3 regions of the Paraglaciecola sp. QJM3NY_14 genome follow, and region 1 is predicted to be linked to each of the others. Evidence: predicted binding sites of a transcription regulator. Region 1 holds the regulator's gene; each other region holds the start of a gene.

What was found. The regulator sigma-54, encoded in region 1, starts transcription at its own class of promoters, with help from an activator protein. The targets are predictions, from matches to a motif close to GTTGGCACGNNNNTNGNNT.
Region 2: fliE (flagellar hook-basal body complex protein FliE) is a predicted target of sigma-54. The motif match lies at 4,011-4,029, and genes of this name have one in related genera.
Region 3: AC0VYA_RS05770 (Npun_F0296 family exosortase-dependent surface protein) is a predicted target of sigma-54. The motif match lies at 3,223-3,241, and genes of this name have one in related genera.

Annotation. Positions count from the first base shown of each region.
Region 1 covers NZ_CM149664.1:666,420-673,373, reverse strand. Annotated here, with positions in the region: gene AC0VYA_RS02950 (DUF3570 domain-containing protein) at 1-592, shown strand, start outside; gene AC0VYA_RS02945 (FAD:protein FMN transferase) at 738-1,577, shown strand; gene AC0VYA_RS02940 (DNA/RNA non-specific endonuclease) at 1,713-2,483, shown strand; gene AC0VYA_RS02935 (HPr family phosphocarrier protein) at 2,584-2,862, opposite strand; gene rapZ (RNase adapter RapZ) at 2,859-3,704, opposite strand; gene ptsN (PTS IIA-like nitrogen regulatory protein PtsN) at 3,707-4,150, opposite strand; gene hpf (ribosome hibernation promoting factor) at 4,166-4,453, opposite strand; gene AC0VYA_RS02915 (RNA polymerase factor sigma-54) at 4,479-5,972, opposite strand; gene lptB (LPS export ABC transporter ATP-binding protein) at 6,095-6,820, opposite strand; gene lptA (lipopolysaccharide transport periplasmic protein LptA) at 6,820-6,954, opposite strand, start outside.
Region 2 covers NZ_CM149664.1:3,609,501-3,616,454, reverse strand. Annotated here, with positions in the region: gene AC0VYA_RS15460 (sigma-54 dependent transcriptional regulator) at 1-1,058, shown strand, start outside; gene AC0VYA_RS15455 (sensor histidine kinase) at 1,213-2,409, shown strand; gene AC0VYA_RS15450 (sigma-54-dependent transcriptional regulator) at 2,414-3,757, shown strand; gene fliE (flagellar hook-basal body complex protein FliE) at 4,083-4,424, shown strand; gene fliF (flagellar basal-body MS-ring/collar protein FliF) at 4,435-6,141, shown strand; gene fliG (flagellar motor switch protein FliG) at 6,185-6,954, shown strand, end outside.
Region 3 covers NZ_CM149664.1:1,363,297-1,370,250, reverse strand. Annotated here, with positions in the region: gene AC0VYA_RS05790 (NAD-dependent epimerase) at 1-377, shown strand, start outside; gene AC0VYA_RS05785 (ElyC/SanA/YdcF family protein) at 388-1,143, shown strand; gene AC0VYA_RS05780 (patatin-like phospholipase family protein) at 1,235-2,074, shown strand; gene AC0VYA_RS05775 (PEP-CTERM/exosortase system-associated acyltransferase) at 2,106-2,915, shown strand; gene AC0VYA_RS05770 (Npun_F0296 family exosortase-dependent surface protein) at 3,296-4,153, shown strand; gene AC0VYA_RS05765 (FAD-binding oxidoreductase) at 4,380-6,005, shown strand; gene prsT (XrtA/PEP-CTERM system TPR-repeat protein PrsT) at 6,145-6,954, shown strand, end outside.

The DNA of each region.
Region 1 (6,954 bases):
CAATCGCCGTATGTTAATGCAATTTAACTACAGTTATTCTGTTGCTGATGGTTACCTCACTGACCCGTACAAACTATTAAGTGTGGTCAACACTGAAGGTGTTACTCAGGATATTTTGCACGAGAATCGACCAGATAAGCGCACTAAACAAAGTGTCTACTGGCAAACCAAATACGCCTCAGATTACGGTATTGCCGATGTCTCTTATCGTTATGCGACCGATGACTGGGATATTGACTCGCATACACTGGACTCCAGGTTCAGAGTGAAGCTAACCGATAACAGCTATATCCAACCGCACTTTCGTTATTATCAGCAGAGCGCCGCAGATTTCTATCAGCCATTTTTGCTTGCAGGCTCACTGCTACCGTCAGTGGCCAGCGCAGATTATCGTTTAGGTGAAATGACCGCGTACACCATTGGCCTTAAGTATGGACAAACCTTAGATAATGGTCGCGAGTGGGCGGTTCGGCTGGAATATTATCAGCAGAGTCCAAAAGATGCGGGGTTCGATGAACCAGGCGCTTTGCAAGGCCTAGATCTTTACCCAAGTATCGATGCCATTATTGCTCAGGTTAGCTATAGCTTTTGATATGAGATTGGCTCAAGGTATATTGGCGTAGGATGTATAGCGAATTCACCCACCAAAAATCAACGCATAACTAAGTAGGACAACCTTGAGTCAAGCTCCCGCCCTAATAGCTAAAAGTGACTATTACCATGGTCACTTCTTTTGCATGGCCAGTCCATGTGAATTGCTTATTGAAACCCCGAATCAATTGCTCGCCAATCGCTTACTACAAGAAGTTGTCTTGCAAACGAAACGGATCGAGCAAAAGTACAGTCGCTATATTGTTGGCAACCTAGTTCATCAGATAAACAATAGCCATGGAAAATGGGTCGATATAGATCAAGAAACACATCGATTGCTCGCCTTCGGGCAAACGTGTTTCGAACTAAGCGATGGCATGTTTGATTTAACGTCTGGCGTACTACGAAAGATATGGGATTTCACCGGGAAAGGTCAATTTCCACGTTCGGAGCACGTCAGCGAAGTATTGCAATACATTGGCTGGCAAAATGTGCAATTTACTCAGCAACAGATTCGCCTACCCAGAGGGTTCGAGTTAGATTTTGGCGGCATTGGTAAAGAATATGCTGTGGATTCAGCGGCCAAATTGTGTATGCAATTGGCACCGGATACCTCTGTGTTGGTTAATTTTGGCGGGGATATTCAAGTTACCCAACCAAGGCACCATGAGGCGTATTGGCAAGTAGGTATTGAACGCCCTCACGTCAAGGGTGATTCAGCTAAAAGCGCGTTAGTGAAGATAGCGTCCGGTGGGTTAGCCACCAGCGGAGATACACGGCGCTTTATTGTCCACAACGGTGTTCGCTATAGTCATATATTGAGCCCCAAAACCGGTTATCCTGTTTCTGGGGCCCCCCGCTCTGTGACCGTAGCCACTGACTTTTGTATTCAATCCGGCATGTTAGCAACCATGGCATTATTGCAAGGCACAGAGGCCGAACACTTCTTACAAGATCAGCAGCAAAAGCATTGGTGTTATTGGTGAACTGACTCCTGCCATCAATATTATTAAGCCATTAAATTCACTGAATAATTTCATATAAGTGTAACGGTTTTATTGCGCTCTTGAGGTATGATCTACGCACTGATGTACGTGTAGAGTTTAACCCGAGTAACGTTAATGAAGTCCTACCTTGTATTAATACTGGCATTTGTCTGTAATGCCGGGGACGCCAATGTGTGTAGCTCTTTAGGCTGCCCGACAGGTGCTCCTGACAGCAACGACTTACTTGAGCGCGCCATTTACACCATAAGCAATAATCAGCAAACGAAGTTTGCCGATTGGGCCGCATATAAAGTGACCACGCAAACGATAGATGGTCCTAGTCGTTCACGCAGTTGGCGCTCTGATCCAGACTTAAAGCGCGAGAACACGCTAGAAGCCGCTGATTATAAAGATGCTCACGCTCTCATCCGTACCGATCGAGGACACCAAGTTCCATTGGCAAGTGTGAGCAATACCGCAGATTGGCGCAGTACAAACTATCTATCAAACATTACCCCCCAAAGCTCTAATTTGAATCAAGGCCCATGGGTCCGATTAGAGTCTGCAGTGCGCGTTTTAGCGCGCAGCGGAGAGTCCGTGTATGTAGTAACAGGCCCGCTATATGAAAGCTTTTTTGCTACGCTTCCAGGTGCAGATGAAAGCCACACTATTCCTTCTGGCTACTTCAAAATTGTCGCGACAACAAACCAAGCGGGTTATGTTAGAGCGTCCGCCTATGTCATGGAGCAAAATAGCGCGAGAGCCGATGACTACTGCAGTAAAGAAGTCACGATTGATAACGTAGAAAGTCGCAGCGGTCTGAATATATTCCCAGAAATGAAGGGCAGCAAAGAATATGCGGTTGAAGCGCGTTTAGGTGGATTAAGCAGCCAATTGGGTTGCTGATAACCCAACCGCGCGTTTCAAAAAAATAGTGAATGAGTAGAAAGTCGAGATGAGTGGAAAAAGTCTAAATTGAAGTGCACGTTGCATGGAATCTGGCTGATTACTCGCTTTCGTTGAATTTTCCGACAATAAGCTCTTCAACAGCATCCATCGCTTGGCGCGCGTCTTTCCCTTCAGATATCACTTGAATTTCTTTGCCTTGGCAACTCTCTAACATCATTAGGCCCAGCACACTGCTTGCTGAGGCACTTTTATCATCCTGAACAATAGTGACTTCAGCTTCAAATTGATTCGCAAGCTTAACCAATTGAGTCGCCGCTCTGGCATGCAGCCCTAACTTGTTCACTATGAGTAGGGTTTTTTCTAATCGCTCACTCATCGGTTTAACTCGCGATGACGTATTTGCACATCAGGGTGCGAGGTACTAAATGTTTTGGCTAACATTTCCACTACGTACACAGAGCGGTGCTGACCGCCAGTACACCCGATGGCGATTGTCACATAACTACGATTATTACGTTCTAAATGTGGTAACCAAGTAGAAATCAGATTCTGAATTTGCCAAATAAATTTAGTGACTATAGGTTGTGAGCCAAGAAAAATCTCGACGGGGGAATCAAGTCCAGTAAGGGGTTTTAAATCTGGCTCCCAGTGCGGGTTGGGTAAGAAACGCGCATCAAATACATAATCCGCATCTTTAGGAATACCGTGTTTAAAACCAAAGCTTTCAAAAACCAAAACTAAGCGCGAGCTTTTTTTACCTAATATTCGCTCGCGCACCAATTCGGCCAGCTGGTGAATTGATAATTGATCTGTGTCTATATATAAATCTGCACGTTCGGCTATCGGCGCCAATAACTGGCTTTCTGCTTGAATAGCACCAGACAAGGATTTGTTTTGCTTAGACAACGGGTGCAAGCGGCGGGTTTCACTGAAACGCTTAATCAGTACGTCATCGCTGGCATCCAAATACAATATGGTCATTTCCCACGTTGACGGCAAGTAGTCGAGTATTTCCACCAATTCGTTGGGATCTTTGGGTAAATTTCGCACGTCAATGCTGACCGCGACCTGATCGTACTCGTCAGCGACGGTATGGGTCAAAGTAGGCAATAAATTGACGGGGATATTATCAACGCAGTAATAGCCTAAATCTTCCAGTGAACGTAAAACGATGGACTTCCCTGAGCCTGAACGCCCACTGATGATAATAAGCTTCATAATTAACTGAGTACCTGAAATAATTCTTGGTCTGTGGTTGCACTGCGCAAACGATTTAAAATGTCTTTATCAACGAATTTTTTGGCTATCGCCGACAAGGTTTGTAGGTGCTCTTGGGCCTTTTCCTCTGGTACTAAAATAGCAAAGAAGATATCCACTGGCATGTTATCGATGGCGTCATACTGGACCGGAGGTTGGCACGTTACAAGCACGCCTAGGGCGGACTCTAGCCCTTTTATACGGCCATGTGGCAGTGCTATACCACCACCAATGCCCGTACACCCCATTTTCTCGCGCCCCGCTAAACTGGATAAAATGGTCGCTTGGTCTACTTCAACAAGGTGCTCAGATGCCAATTGACTAATAAGCTCTAAAATGCGCTTTTTGCTAGACCCCTGAACTGCGCATACGACGCAGTCAGGGTGAAGAATATTTGATATTTCCATTATTTACCTGATGGGTTAATGGCGTTTAGCTTTTTCTTTATGCTTGATAACTTGCCGATCGAGTTTATCGATTAGGCCATCTATTGCCGCATACATGTCGTTGTGTTCCATGGTGGCAAATACATCTGCCCCATTCAAATGTATTGTCGCTTCCGCTTTTTGGTTGAGCTTTTCTACATTGAGAATGACGTGAACATTGTTGATCTGATCGAAGTGTCGCTCGAGCTTGGTAAATTTAGTATCGACATAATCTTTTAGTGAATCGGTTACATCCACATGGTGACCAGTAATATTAATTTGCATATCGCCTCTTCCTTCTTTAATCAGCCTACAATAGGCTTTTTCGTTGGTTCGACGGGGGTATCATCAGAGATTCCCGGTACTTTGCTATTGTTCGCCGAGCGACCATGATGCCTTGATCGGCCAACAATTGAGCAATCTTGCTGTCACTTAACGGCTTGCTTGGTTTTTCAGCTGCGACCAGCTTTTTAATCAATGCGCGTATCGCCGTTGACGAGCACTCTCCGCCTGTCTCAGTTGCAACATGGCTCGAGAAGAAATATTTCAGCTCAAATATACCTCTAGGGGTATGCATATATTTTTGGGTGGTAACACGAGAAATTGTAGATTCATGCATATCCACCATTTCGGCTACGTCATTTAGTACCATAGGCTTCATCATCTCAGGCCCATGTTCAAAGAAGCCCATTTGCTGCTGTACTATACAGTTTGACACTTTCAATAAGGTATCGTTTCGGCTCTCAACACTTTTAATAAACCATTTGGCTTCTTGCATGTGTGAGCGAATAAATTGACTATCACTGGTGTTTTTCGCGCTACGACTCATTGCAGCATACTGTTGATTAACGTTCAATTTGGGTAGGCTGTCTGGGTTAAGCTCTACTGTCCAACGGCCATTTTTCTTACTCACTGACACATCAGGTATAACGTATTCTGCTTCACCTTTGATCAAGGCGCTGCCTGGACGCGGATTGAGCGTTTTTAGTAAACGCATGACCTCACGCAAATCATCCTCTTTAAGGCGAGATTTACGCATCAAAGTACGGTAATCCTTGCTTGCCAAAAGGTCGGCATAGTCTCCAATCAAGGTCTTCGCTTCTTCTAACCAGGGTGTATCAGGAGCAAACTGACGCAATTGCACTAGCAAGCATTCTTGTGGTGTACGAGAGCCAGACCCAATTGGGTCGAACATTTGAATACGCTTAAGTACGCATTCCACTTCATCGAGCTCTATTTCTTCATCATCCATGCTGGCCAGAACGTCTTCAGCGCTCATGGTTAAATAACCAGACTCATCGATAGAATCAATGATCGCTGTCGCAATCGCGACATCGGTATCACTAAAATGGGTTAAACGCATTTGCCACAGCAAATGATCTTGAATGTTATCTGTGGTTTCGCCTTGAAAGATTTGTTCGTCATCACCGCCGGCACCACTGGATATGCTAGAGGCAGGTGCGGAAGAAGCACTGATGTACTCATCCCAAGTGGTATCCGTAGGTAAGTCTTCTGGGATTTCGTTTTTCTCGAACGCTTCACTTGAGTCTAAGTTGTCACTGCTAGTATCAACTATTTCATTGGTATCTTTAGAAGACGGGTCGAGGGAATTGTCATTTAACGCACTATCGCCGGATTCCTGATCCGTAGGCTCTTCAACTTCCAACAGCGGGTTGGAATCCAAGGCTTCTTGAATTTCTTGCTGTAAATCTAACGTAGACAATTGCAACAAACGAATAGCTTGCTGTAACTGTGGCGTCATAGTGAGTGATTGACTAAATTTTAATTGTAAAGAGGGTTTCATTTACTTCTTTATTCTGTCCGTTGCAAACTAAAAAATATGCTGTGGTTGATTCGATTGACTGTAAATGTCTCACCAAGCGCCTGAGTATAATCTCGATAAAATGAGCGGCTTTTTCAGCTTAACTATAGCCTGAATTGTTCGCCTAGGTATACATCTCTTACACGTTGATCACTTAATACTTCTTCTGCCGTGCCAGAAGCGATGAGTTCACCATGACTAACAATGTAAGCTTTCTCACACACATCGAGTGTCTCTCTTACATTGTGGTCGGTTATCAAAACACCAATACCACGGTCACGTAAATGTTGAATAATTTTTTTAATATCATTAACTGAAATAGGATCAACACCGGCAAACGGCTCATCGAGCAGAATAAATTCTGGATCGGCTGCCAGTGCCCGCGCTATTTCTACCCGGCGGCGTTCACCTCCAGACAAACTCATACCAGCACTGTTACGAATATGATTTATATTGAACTCATCGAGTAATGAATCCGCTTGCTGTTCTCTTTGTTCTGCACTGAGCTCTTTGCGTGTCTGCAAGATAGCCATCAAGTTTTGATGGACTGTCAGTTTTCGAAAAATAGAGGCTTCTTGGGGTAAGTAACCAATCCCTAAACGAGCGCGCATGTGCATGGGCTGTAGGGTAAGATCTTGCTGATCAATACTGATTTCTCCCTTATCTAAGGGAACCAAACCGACAATCATATAAAACGTGGTTGTTTTACCTGCACCGTTTGGACCAAGTAAACCGACAATTTGGCCAGTGGACACTTCTAGACTGACATCACGCACAACTTGACGTGATTTATAGGATTTAGCCAAATGCGAGGCTTTTAACGTCGCCATTATGGAGTTTCATCCTGTTTTGGTTTGACTTCAGCATCACTGGACTTTTTCGCGTCAGTTTGCTTTTTACTGCTCGCTGATTTCTTGGCTGGTTGAAAAATAGTCGTGACTCGGCCGCTATTTTCACTCTCGCT
Region 2 (6,954 bases), 2.2 Mb from region 1:
AACTGTTTCGCAGTTTAGTGGGCAAAAGCAATCAAATTCAAAGTGTAAGGCACCTTATTGAGCAAGTCGCGCCGACTGACGCAAACGTACTTATTCTCGGTGAATCAGGAACCGGCAAGGAAGTCATTGCTCGTAACGTACATTATTTGTCGAAGCGTGGTACAAGCCCTTTCATTCCAGTTAATTGTGGGGCCATACCTGGCGAGTTGCTTGAAAGTGAACTGTTCGGTCATGAGAAAGGAGCATTTACGGGCGCCGTGAGTTCTCGCAAAGGCCGTTTTGAATTAGCCGAAGGCGGCACCCTATTTTTAGATGAAATCGGCGACATGCCTTTGCAAATGCAAGTGAAATTGTTACGTGTGCTGCAAGAACGCACTTATGAACGGGTAGGGGGAATGAAGCCTATTCGTTGTGACGTTCGGGTCGTTGCTGCAACACACAGAAATCTTGAAGAGATGATTGAGCAAGGGCGCTTTCGAGAGGATTTATATTATCGCTTGAACGTTTTTCCTATCGATAGCCCGGCACTGCGCGAGCGGCACGAAGATATTCCTCTTCTTTTACAGGAACTCGTTTCACGCATGGAGCGAGAAAACGCTCAGATCAAATTTACCGAAAATGCGATGAAATCGCTCATGGAGCATAGTTGGGCAGGTAACGTTAGAGAGCTATCTAACCTTGTTGAGCGTCTGATGATTTTATACCCCAACCAATTAATTGATGTGGGGGATTTACCACATAAATACCAGCATTTAGATGCTGATGATTATGAGCCTGACTACCCAGAAGAATTACTCGAGCGCGAAGCGCTTAACGCCTTGTTTTCAGCCGAAGCAGAAAGTGACAGTGACGAAAACTACGACGAGAGCAATAATTCTACTGAATTACCTCCAGAGGGGATTAACCTCAAAGAGTATATTTCAGAGATGGAAGTCAGCTTAATCTCCCAAGCATTGGAGCAGCAGGACTGGGTCGTTGCTCGCTCAGCCGAAGTGCTAGGAATGCGCCGTACCACCTTAGTAGAAAAGATGCGGAAATACGATATTAGCAAAGCCTAACTTCTCTTTTCGAATATTCGTAAACCCTCCTTCGACAAAAAAATGACACATTTTTTTCAGTAACCAATTGATATTGCACTGGTATTTTATTGGCATAGGATGTGCTTACCTAACAGCTGTATTCAATCTGTCTAAGTTTTGACGTGAGGAACATATGGCATTAAGTAATTTACAGACCCAAAACACGACTCAGGCACCTTCTTCAAAAGGGGCTGTTATATCGTTCTCAAATTCTGTTGATGTAAATAGCACTTCCTCGCTTGGTCCAATTGACACCACGCAAGACATTCAGGCTCTGCGTCAACAAGCCACTAGGTTGGAACACTTATTACAAGTCATGCCCGCAGGTGTGGTAGTTATTGATGGTAAAGGCCATGTGAAGCAAGCCAATCATTTAGCTAAATCACTGTTGGGTGAGCCTTTGGAAGGGCAAGTGTGGCGTAATATCATCAAGCGCTCTTTTAAACCTCAAGCTGACGATGGGCATGAAGTGTCCTTGTTTGACGGTCGCAAAGTAAAATTGTCTATCACTCCCTTGGTAAACGAACCAGGTCAGCTGATTGTATTGACGGATTTGACCGAAACGCGCCAACTTCAACAACGCATCGGCCACCTGCAAAAATTGTCTTCTTTAGGCAAAATGGTCGCCTCATTGGCTCATCAAATTCGCACGCCGTTATCTGCAGCTATGTTATATGCCGCTAACTTATCTAGCGGAGATTTGGCAAAGGAGTCTCGTCAGCGTTTCAGTGATAAATTGCTCTCTCGTTTACGTGATTTAGAAGGCCAAGTAAACGACATGCTACTGTTCGCCAAAAGTGGCAATGAACAAGTACTCGTAGATATCTCTCTTGAGGACATGATGCGTGAAGTGAAAGCTGGCAGTGAAGCCATGCTCAATAAGAGTGGCGGTATTTTAGATATCATATTACCCGAGCCAAACATTCATTTTATAGGCAACAAGACTGCTTTGAGCGGTGCGTTGCAAAACTTAATTCACAACGCGCTAATTGCTAAATCAAACGGTGCACGCATTGTTTTTAGTGCTCAAAGAGACGATCTAAAGCCCGATTGCATGCGCTTAACAGTGACTGACAATGGTCCCGGTATCCCCAAAGACAAGATTGATCATATATTTGAACCGTTTTTTACCACTCGCAGCCAAGGTACAGGGCTGGGGTTAGCTGTCGTTAAAACCGTCGTGCAGTCTCATCAGGGCGAAGTCAGTGTTTCAAACTTAGCCTCTGGTGGCGCATGTTTCACTATCGTGCTGCCCATATTAACGCGAACCGCAGATGACGGCTTATCCGCTGGAGCAACAAACATTCACGCCCAACAGGCGAGGAGTTAATTTTATGTCTAAAACAACGATCCTTATTGTCGAAGATGATGCAGGTTTGCGTGAAGCTTTAGTCGACACGCTATTACTTGGCGGATATAACGTATTAGCTGCAGACTGCGCAGAGCGCGGTATGATGATGATGAACGAAGAAGCTATCGATCTGGTCGTGAGCGACATTCAAATGGGCGAAATGAGTGGATTATCGCTATTACGCAGCTTAAAAAACAAATATCCAAATGTTCCTGTGCTATTGATGACAGCCTATGCCACCATCGACGATGCAGTGACGGCTATGCGCGATGGCGCAACGGATTACTTATCAAAGCCCTTCGCGCCAGAAGTATTGCTGAATCTAGTAGGGCGTTATGCGCCTGCTCAAAAAGTTCTCTCATACGACCCCATTGTTGCTGACCCAAGTAGTGTCAAGTTACTGCAACTCGCCCAACGAGTCGCGCAATCTGATGCAACCGTTATGGTGCTTGGGCCAAGTGGTTCAGGCAAAGAGGTGTTAGCCCGGTACATTCACGATCAGTCTTCTCGGGCGGAGCAGCCATTTGTGGCAATAAATTGCGCTGCTATTCCTGAAAATATGCTTGAAGCAACGTTGTTTGGTTACGATAAAGGTGCCTTTACTGGCGCTATTCAGGCGTGCCCAGGCAAGTTCGAACAAGCCCAAGGTGGCACCATTTTGCTTGATGAAATAAGTGAGATGGATTTAGGTTTGCAAGCTAAATTACTGCGCGTACTCCAAGAAAAAGAAGTAGAGCGCCTCGGTAGCCGTAAAATGATCCCACTGGATGTGCGTGTCGTGGCTACTAGTAACCGGAATATTCGCCAAACGGTGGACGAGGGTTTATTCCGTGAAGATTTGTATTATCGTCTTAACGTATTTCCGCTAACGTGGGCGCCCCTTGATAAACGCCCAGGGGACATAGTGCCATTAGCGGAGCATTTAGTGGCTCGTCATCGTAGTAAACAAGGTGCGAGCGCCCTCGGCTTTTCTTCTTCAGCGCGCAGTAAAATGTTACAGCATAGCTGGCCTGGCAACGTACGAGAATTAGAAAATGTTGTGCAGCGAGCGCTCATTTTATGCGATGGCGAAAAAATCGAAGCTGATGATCTTATGCTTGAATCGATTGAAAGTGAGTTAAACAATAACCACGAACAAATTATTGAAGAAGATGAAAGTAAATTAGGTTCGGAGCTTCGTCAGCAAGAGCATCAAATTATCTTGGACACCTTACAGTCTTGCCAAGGACGCAGGAAAGACGTAGCAGAACGATTGGGTATTAGCCCGCGCACACTGCGTTATAAATTAGCTAAAATGCGCGAAGTAGGTATTGAGTTACCAGCCTAAACCGTCTTACAAATAATCAAAATGTAAGTGTTGGCACTACACTACGGCTAACGTAATACCACCATTGACCGCCTAAACGATAGGCGGTTTTTTTACCCCTAAAGTAGACTTCTCATTCTTTTACTCCCGTTTACTGGTTCGCTACGATTGTTACTCACACAAATCAGTAAACTTTAGTTTTATGTCAATAAACCGTCATGTTTTATATCGTGCTGAAATCAATGTAAAGTATTGAAATATATGCTTTATTTTTATTGGCACTAACTTTGCTTTTAACTGGTTGAGACTGAATACCGTCATCTCATCAATTCGCCAGGAGCACATCATGGATATCAAGGCACAATCTCTTTATCAAGACATGCAAAGCATGGCTTTGCAAAGCAAAGCAGGATTAGGTGAAATCAATCCTGCCAGCTTGAATGGTATCCAGGTCAATCCATCAGGGGAAAACTTTGCCGATATGCTTGGCCAAGCGATTGAGTCAGTCAACTCTATGCAGTTAGACGCTAAAAGCCAAGCAGAGCGCTTTGAAATGGGAGATAAAAGTCTCAGTTTAGCGGATGTCATGGTAGCGAAAGAAAAGTCTAGTATAGCGTTTGAGGCCACTATTCAAGTACGTAACAAAGTACTCGAAGCCTACAAAACCATTATGAACATGCCGGTTTAGGAGCTAACTCGTGGCAGAAGCAACAGGTACAGAATTGGCAATGAGCAATGCCGGCGCGGATCCATATTCAAGTGGTTCAGAAGCAGAGCAAAAATCTGGTTTTATGGATTCACTTGGCTCCACCGACATGGTTCGTCAACTGACACTCGTTGTGGCTTTAGTCATATGTGTGGCGATAGCGGTATTTATTATGATTTGGGCACAGGAGCCTGATTATCGTCCGCTAGCGAAGATGCAAACCCAAGAGTTGATTGAAGCGTTAGATTATTTTGACCAGAACCAAGTGGATTACCGCCTTGAAGGTAATACTGTTTATGTCAGCGCTGATCAATATCAAAATATTAAGTTAGGTATGGCTCGCCAAGGCCTAAGCCAAGGCGTGTCTGAAGGCACCGACATCATCATGCAAGATATGGGATTCGGTGTGAGCCAACGTGTTGAAAAGGTACGTTTAAAGCATGCGCGTGAACAACAATTAGCGCGCACATTGGAAGAAATGAGCGCGGTTACGCGTGCGAAAGTATTACTGGCTTTGCCGAAAGAGAATGTATTTGCCCGCCGTGAGAAAAAAGCCAGCGCTACCGTCGTCGTAACCTCAAGACGCGGTGCGATAATGGGCAATGAAGAGGTGAGCTCTATCGTGGACATTGTTGCATCTGCGGTGCAGGGCTTAGAGCCTGAGCGTGTCACAGTAACCGATAGCAATGGGCGGCTTCTCAATTCTGGTTCACAAGACAGTGAAGCGGCGAGAAGTAAAAAAGAGTTTGAAATGGAGCGTAAGCGCGAGACTGAGTACTTGCAGAAAATTGATTCTATTTTGATCCCCGTTCTTGGTCTGGGTAACTATACCGCTCAAGCTGATGTGACCATGGACTTTACCGCTGTTGAGCAAACCAAACGCAGTTACAATCCTGACTTACCTGCTGTGCGCAGTGAAATGACAGTAGAAGAAAACAGTGTCGGCGGCATGCTAGGTGGTATACCTGGCGCCTTGACCAATCAACCTCCGCTCGATTCGAATATCCCCGAAGAAGCTAGCGCAAGTAACACACAAACAACAGTACCAGGGCGTAATCACAAAGAAGAAACGAGAAATTACGAGCTAGATACCACCATCAGCCACACTAAGCAGCAAACTGGTGTCATTCGTCGCTTGAGTGTGTCGGTTGCGCTTGATCATGTATCGACAGTAGGTGAAGACGGCACAAGTACACTTGTTCCTCGTTCGCAGGCTGAGTTACTTGATATCCGCCGTTTGTTGCAAGGGGGAATAGGTTTCGATGTTACCCGCGGTGATTCACTGGAAGTTGTGAGCATTCCTTTTAGCCGGGAAGGTGAGGTCGCGTTAGAAGAACTGCCCATTTGGGAAGACCCTAAATTTATGCCTATCCTGAAGTTAGTGATTGGAGGGTTGGTGATAATCGTGTTGCTTTTGGCCGTGGTTCGTCCGATGCTACGTAAACTTATTTACCCTGAAGAGACCACCTCAAAAGATGAGTTCGATGCAGATGAGGGGTTAGACTTAGGTGATGAAACCATCAGTATGTTGTCGCAAGAGTTTGATGACTCACAAGTTGGTTTTGCTGCTGACGGTAGCTTTATGTTACCTGATTTGCACAAAGACGAAGATGTACTGAAGGCTGTTCGCGCATTGGTGGCTAACGAGCCAGAGTTGTCTTCGCAAGTGGTTAAGAACTGGTTGTTACAAGACGAATAATCTAAGCAGCGCGCATCTAAGTTACGAGTAAGAGATAAACATCATGCCAGATGAAAATACAGCACCAGCAACAACCGGAACTGCAGAAAGCGGTTATGACGTTGGAAAATTAGAAGGCGTTGAAAAAGCAGCTATCTTACTGCTCAGTTTGACGGAAGAAGATGCGGCCCAAATTCTTAAGCATCTTGAGCCCAAGCAGGTACAAAGGTTGGGTCAAGCGATGGCGCAAATTGATGATATGACTCAGCCCAAAATCACAGCTGTACATAAACACTTCATTGATGAAATTCAAAAATACAGCACCATCGGCTTCCAAAGCCAAGACTTTGTAAAACGCGCTTTGACCTCTGCCCTTGGTGAAGACAAAGCAGCGAACCTTATCGATCAAATTTTGATGGGTACCGGTGCCAAAGGTCTTGATTCTCTCAAGTGGATGGATTCAAAACAGGTTGCCAGTATTATTCGCAATGAGCACCCACAAATTCAAACGATTGTTATGTCTTATTTGGATGCTGAACAATCAGCTGAAATTCTTGCCCAATTCCCAGAGAAAGTGCGCTTAGATTTAATGATGCGCGTAGCCAATCTAGAAGAAGTCCAGCCTGCTGCGTTACAAGAATTAAACGAAATCATGGAGAAGCAGTTTGCTGGACAAGCGGGCACCCAGGCGGCAAAAATGGGCGGCTTGAAATCTGCGGCGGATATCATGAACTACCTTGATACCAACATTGAAGGCCAGTTGATGGATGCAATCCGTGAACAAGACGAAGAAATGAGTCAGCAAATTCAAGATCTTATGTTTGTATTCGACAA
Region 3 (6,954 bases), 700 kb from region 1:
TTGGCAATCATAGACGCGATTTTACGTACATTGACGACATTGTCAGCGGTGTTATATCCACCTTGGATCATAACGCAGCGGGTAACCCATCTTGGCAAGGCAAAAAACCAGATCCAAGTACCAGTAAAGCCCCGTGGCGCGTATACAACATTGGCGCACAAACCCCGGTCAATCTACTTGATTTTATTACAACTCTGGAAAGCGCATTAGGTAAAGAGGCTGAAAAAGAACTACTGCCAATGCAACCAGGAGACGTCCCAGATACCTTCGCCAATGTTCAAGCGCTTGTTGACGATGTTGGTTATCAACCTAAAACCCAATTAAAAGAAGGGATTACCAATTTTGTAGATTGGTATAAAAGCTTCTACAAAATATAAGGAAATGTAAATGCTGCAGTCATTAGCAAACAGTTTAAGCTCGCCGTTAGTTCATGGGCTTTTGTTGTTTGTTATCTTGCAGCTCTTATCTCGCCTGCCACTTCAAGGTCGGCGTATTTACCAATGGGCGTCATGCGTCCCAATCTTATGGGTACTTTTTTGTAGTCTTGTTTATCCCAGTGTTCTATTAATTAAGCCATTGGAAGACCAATATCCGACCATCAAACTCTCTTCAAATGAATGGCAACTGACGGATGGTATCGTAGTGTTAGCCTGCAATCATTTCGATGATGACGGCTTACCTTTTGTGAGTAAATGGCCCCAGTGCACGATGCAGCGCAATTTACACGCTGCGTTAATGTACAACGAAAAACCTCTGCCAATATACTTAGCCGCTGGGATCCTAAATGAGACGGACTTAAAATCTCAAGCCCAATATAACAAGGACTTTTTGGTCACTTTAGGCGTAAATCCAAAGGACATTCATACCTTTCCTATGGGGCATGACACAGAATCAGAAGTAGAAGCATTGGCGCCATATTTGCAAAACAAACATATGGCATTAGTAAGCTCGGCGAGTCACCTGCCTCGCGCAGTGGAATATTTCAGACTACACGGACTCTCAGTATTACCGATACCTGTAGAGCACCTCAGTCGGAAACACGTTTCATTCACCATAGGCTTGCCCAACGCGTATAGTCTTTATCGCAGCGAGCGAGCAATTCACGAGTACTTAGGTCTAATATACCAGCGCTACATTAAGTGATAAAACTAGTAAACAATGCATTGACGCTATAAATCACCAGTCAGATTGTAGGCCTTAGTAGGTTCGGCGAAGGATAAGCAAGGAACTAAACATGAAATCAATAGTGCCGATTTTTTCGGGGGGCGGAACCCGCTTAACAGTGCATATTGGCGTGTTCGATGCTTTACAGAAGCTCGATATTCAGTTTCAACACATGGTGGGGGTTTCTGGCGGCTCCATCGTAGCAGCTCTTTATTGCTGTGGTGTGCCCTTAGCAGATATAAAACACTTAGCCATGACAACTGACTTCAAAAAGTTCAAAGGCTTTTCATTACTCAGATTATTACGCCAAGGCGGTTTAAGTTCGGGGGATCAATTTGAGGCGTGGATGGACAAACACCTTAAAGGCCTAACCTTCTCAGACATAGATAAAGACTTACACATTTTAGCGACCGATGTTAACGGCGGAGGCCCGGTGGTATTTAGCCGTAAAACGAGTCCCGATTTGAAGATATCCAAGGCGGTGCGCTTTTCAATGTCCATCCCACTTTTTTTCAGCTTTCAAGCCTATAAACAGCATGTCCTTGTAGACGGCGCTATTTTATCAGAAGATGCGTTATATCAAGATTGGGCTGGTGATGGCTCACCTGTGATGTGTTTTAAATTAAAAAGCGAGCATGTGACAGATCCGAACTTTAAAAAAAGTTGGCTGCCATTACGGCAATATGTGATGATGCTGATCAGGACCTTCATGACGGCAATGTCGCGAGAGTATGTGCATGCAGAGTACTGGCGTAATACTATAATCATTAATACGGGTAAATTATCTCCCGTCGATTTTAATATTACGGCGCTACAAAAAGAGGAGTTGTACAATATTGGTTATAATACCGCATTTGAATTTGTGCCTAAACGAATGCAGATTTATACCGATACACAACTAAGGAACTAGATGTGGACTACCGTTTTAAAGAAATGAATCTATGAAGCAACTTCGAAAATACGCTGATCTCCCTATTATTGGGCCAGTGGTAAAAAAAGTAATGAATTTGGTAGTAAGCCAGAAGGCTAATCAGATCTCTAGACATTTCGCGGAATACTTGAGTCCTGTTGTTGCCCTGTCAGACGATCTGCGTAATGAATCTTATAAAATCAGGCACAAAGTCTATTGCGAAGAATTAAAGTTTGAAGATGAACGCTCAGACAAAATGGAAACAGATCAGTTTGACAGTCACTCTACCCATTGTTTAATTAAGCACCTCCCTACTGGTGAATATGCCGGTACGGTTCGCATCGTACGCTCTATGAGTGAAGAGCAGCTTTTACCAATAGAGAAATACTGTATTAGTTCGATTGCTGACGACGCAGTACACCCAAGTGATTTTCCGCGAAGTGAAATATGTGAAATATCACGATTGGCAGTTCCCGCTCAGTTTCGAAAGCGTGCCACGGATAAATTTAAAGGTTCAGCCACAGGTGCCATTAATGAGCATATCTACTCTGAGCGCGAGTTACGCTGTTTTCCCTTTATTGCGGTCGGGCTTTATTTGTGCGCCGCGTCTACCTCGCGCAAACACGATATTAAACATTGTTTTGTGATGATGGAACCAAGGCTAGCCCGCAGCTTACGTTTTGTAGGGATCCCATTTCAACAAGTAGGTCCCGTTGTGGAATATCACGGCAAGAGGGCCCCATACTATATCAGTCGTCACCTATTGATGAGCGGCCTGACACCCGGCTTCAAGCGCATGCTGAAGAATATCGAAAAGAAAGTTAATTCACAATTCAACTGAAAAGCTCAAAACTTAGGGCCTACTGTCTAGGCAGTATTAAATGTCAAAAAATTTTACATAGATTAATTAATCCAATCTATGTATGGTAAGCGTCGAATCAATCCCTCCTTCCTATGTTGAGACGGAAACTAAATTTCCCCTTACATCATTACTCTTTTGCCTATCAATTAGGCGTGAATAGCGAAATGTGTTCGATAATCTCCCGCCTCACCGATAACCGTACTCTATTCTGTCAGAGAATTTTACATCTCCTTATATTAAAAAAATGAAAAAAAGCTAAACAACTGAAATTAAAGAATATTTTAAAATTGGCATAAGTACTGCTTTATCCTCTGCAGCAGTATCTTTGGTCTCATCTTTTGGTCTAAAAGGAATATCACATGTCAAATTTAGTTAAGAAAACAAAATTAGTAACACTAGCCGCTCTTTTGGCGTTTGGTGCAGCAGGTCAAGCAAGTGCGTTAACGATCTCTTTTGGTGGGCAAGAAGCTACTGACGGTTTGGATCTGTCTACTAGTGCGGGCTTAACAAGTAACTTCATAAGTTCAACTAATATAATTTCCGATGCGTCTCTTGGTTATTTCGTTGAAACGTTTGATGCATCTACAGCGTTTCCTGTTGGAGCTGATGGTAGTGATGAATTCAATGTTCAAGATGCTTCTGATGGCTGTCAAGTAAACTCTCCTCTTGATATCACCCCTAGTTCGGCTGGCGTTGTAAATGTTCGCAAAGGATCAGTACCAAATGTCGCAGCGTCTCCAGCTGGAGATGAAACATGTTATGCGTATACGACACCAGCAACTATAGGTAATGATAGTTTTGTCGACATTGACTATGCTGAGTTCCTTGAGACTATAGGCACCAAAGTTGACCCTGCTTTAGCAGGATCTTCTATAAGCTACTTAGGCTTCTATTGGGGTTCTGTAGATACATATAACTCGTTTGAGTTTTATAATGGTGATACGCGAGTAGGTGGTATTACAGGCCCTGAGTTATTGGCAGAACTCAATGGCCAATCAGGTAATCAAGAAGGCGAAGGCTCAAACGTTTATGTCAACATCGCTTTTGCTGCTGATGAAACATTCAATCGTTTACGTGTTATTTCTTCTCGTATCGCAGGCGAGTTCGATAATATTGTAATAGGCCTAGATCAGCGCCCCGTTTCTGCTCCTGCTAGCTTGGCTTTCTTAGGTCTTGGTCTTTTAGGTCTTGGTCTTGGTAGAAGATTTAGAAAATAAGAGTTAATTACTCTTCACGAAAAGCCGGCTTGCCGGCTTTTTTTATCACTCAAATTCGTCGTATCATTTTTGCGTTTTTTCTTTCTCTTCTTTTCAGTGTTCAAATATCGTCATTATTAATCGAGTAACATATCGTCTAATTGAAAAACAAATACTCCATTTACATTCGCTGGTCTGATGTTGTGTAGTAGAATACTCCTATCGGATACATTATTTTGGATTTACAATGGATTTAATGAAATTGATAAGCGAGGTTTTACCCGATACTGAAGCTGTACTTTTTGCTAAAGAGAGTGCGACTGAACATTTTGGCAAAACAACCTTCTGTGACAATATTAATATTGATTTCGCTGTTCAAATAAAAAACGAGTCTGCCATACCCAAACTATTACTGTTAGCGAATAAATATCAGTTCTGCCTCTACCCCATTAGCACTGGAAATAACTGGGGTTATGGTTCAATTCAAAATACGCTCATTGACGGCCCAAGAGTCGTTGTAGATTTAAGCTCACTTAAGTCTATTATTCCCAATAATAAAAAAGCGGGGCTAGTGACGGTTCAACCAGGTGTGACCCAACAAGATTTATTTGATTTTTTACAAGAAAACGATTGGCCATTTATGGTGCCTGTTACCGGTGCTGGGCCCCACTGCAGTATTCTAGGTAATGCGTTGGAGCGAGGGTATGGTATCACCCCCAGAACGGATCACTTTGCCGCGGTCAACGCGTTAAAAGCATATCTTCCTCACCCTAATTTGTGTCACAGGAAATTTGAATCCGCGGTTTCTATCCTAGATGGTTCATCTGATGACTATATTGATAAAACCTTTAAATGGGGTTTGGGCCCCTACATAGATGGTTTATTCACTCAAAGTAACTTTGGTATTGTCAGTGAAATGACAATTCGCCTAGCCCCCAAGCCTGAGCACTTTAGTGCCTTTTACCTACAAGTCTTTTCCTCAGACAAATTTTCTGATGCTGTCGCCCTTATAGAGCAGACCTTACTAGAGTCTGATGGTATTGTTGGCTCTATAAATTTGATGGACCGTCGTCGTCTAGTATCAATGGTTGCCCAAAATCCAAACGGTCAAGGTCAGCACAATGTCATGAGTGATAAGCAAGTTGAAACGATAGCCAAAGAGCAGCGCTTACCTCAATGGATGATTGTGGGTACAATTTACGGTTCAAAGAAAGTGGTTTCAGCCACCCAAAAGCAATTTAAGCGACGGGCAAAAAACCTAGGCCAACTGAATTTTTCCAATAGCTGGCTGATTAACGTCGCAAAATTTGTTGTTAACCTACCATTGCCAGCTATCGCGACCATTGACAAGATAAAAGCGCAACTAAGCACCTTAGATGAAGGCATAGAAATCATGCTAGGCAAACCCAATCAGGTTGCCCTGCCGCTTGCATATTGGCGTAACCCTAGAGTTGAAGCTAATAAAAGTAGTGACCTTTTACCTGATAAAGATAAATGCGGCTTGCTTTGGTACGCCCCTCTCATAAAAATGTCATCGGAGGTGCTGGCAGAATTCGTCTCGTTTATTCGGAAAACTACACCTAAATACGGAATCGAGCCATTGGTTACGTTCACAAATCTGAAACATGACTGTATTGATTCTACCGTGCCGCTTGTTTTCGATTTAGAAAATCCTGAAGCGGTGTCCGCAGCACACCAATGTTTAAACGAGCTTCTCATTGAAGGTTGTAAGAAAGGCTTTGTACCTTATCGAATGAACATAACACAACAGGCCGCTTTACCTGCGGATGATATTTTCTGGCAAACAACTAGACTTTTAAAGCAAGCCATTGATCCAAATGGCATTTTGGCACCTAACAGATATAACCCTTAACATTTTAGCAGTATTGTAGCGCCAACCATATTGTTCCTCATATTATAATGCAATAAAGTGGTATTACTTTATTGTTGCACCTCCGCCTCAAAGGTGAGCGAACACACACCGGCGAAAAGAATTAACTAATGGAGTTAGTATGCGTATCAAAATTTTATCATCTTTAGTCGTAGTTTCAGCACTTACCCTAATAGGGTGCGATAGCAAGTCCGCAGAAGAATACATCGCGAGCGCCAAAGAGCAATATCAGAAAAACGACACCCAAGCCGCAATTATTGATTTGAAAAATGCCATCGCGCTAGCGCCCCAAAATAAAGACGCGCGCTTGAAATTAGGCCAGTATTACCTTCGTGGGGGATTATTCGATGAATCAGAAAAAGAACTACGTAAAGCTTTAGAGTTAGGAGAATCAAAAGATTCTGTTTATCCAGCCTTAGTCAAAGCCATTTATTATCAAAATGACTTTGATCGTCTCATACTATTAACTCAAGATTTTACTAGTAATGATACCGAGGTACTTAGCAGTGTCTATTTGTTTACTTTCTTAGCCAACTTAAAAAACACCTCTGATAATGATGCTATTAATACTGATTTTTCTACATTAACCGGCGACGATAAAACATTAGCGCAGGTTTATTATGATTTTTCTCAAGGTAACTACGAGCAAGCTAACAGCAATTTATCTAGCTTCGTTGATTTAGAACGTAACAAAATCGAGAAACTCATCGTTACGGGCTTAATCAAGGCGCAATTAAAAGACTACGACTCAGCTATCAGTGCTTTAGAAAAAGTCGTTAACTCATCACCTGAATACTTTGTTATTCAGTTTCAATTGGCAGAAATATTGATAAAAGCTGAAAAACTCGAAAAAGCTCGAGTACTTATCGATGGACTCTTGAAAGTGAACGCCAGAAGCGCCTATGCGAATTTACTAATGTCACAAATTTAT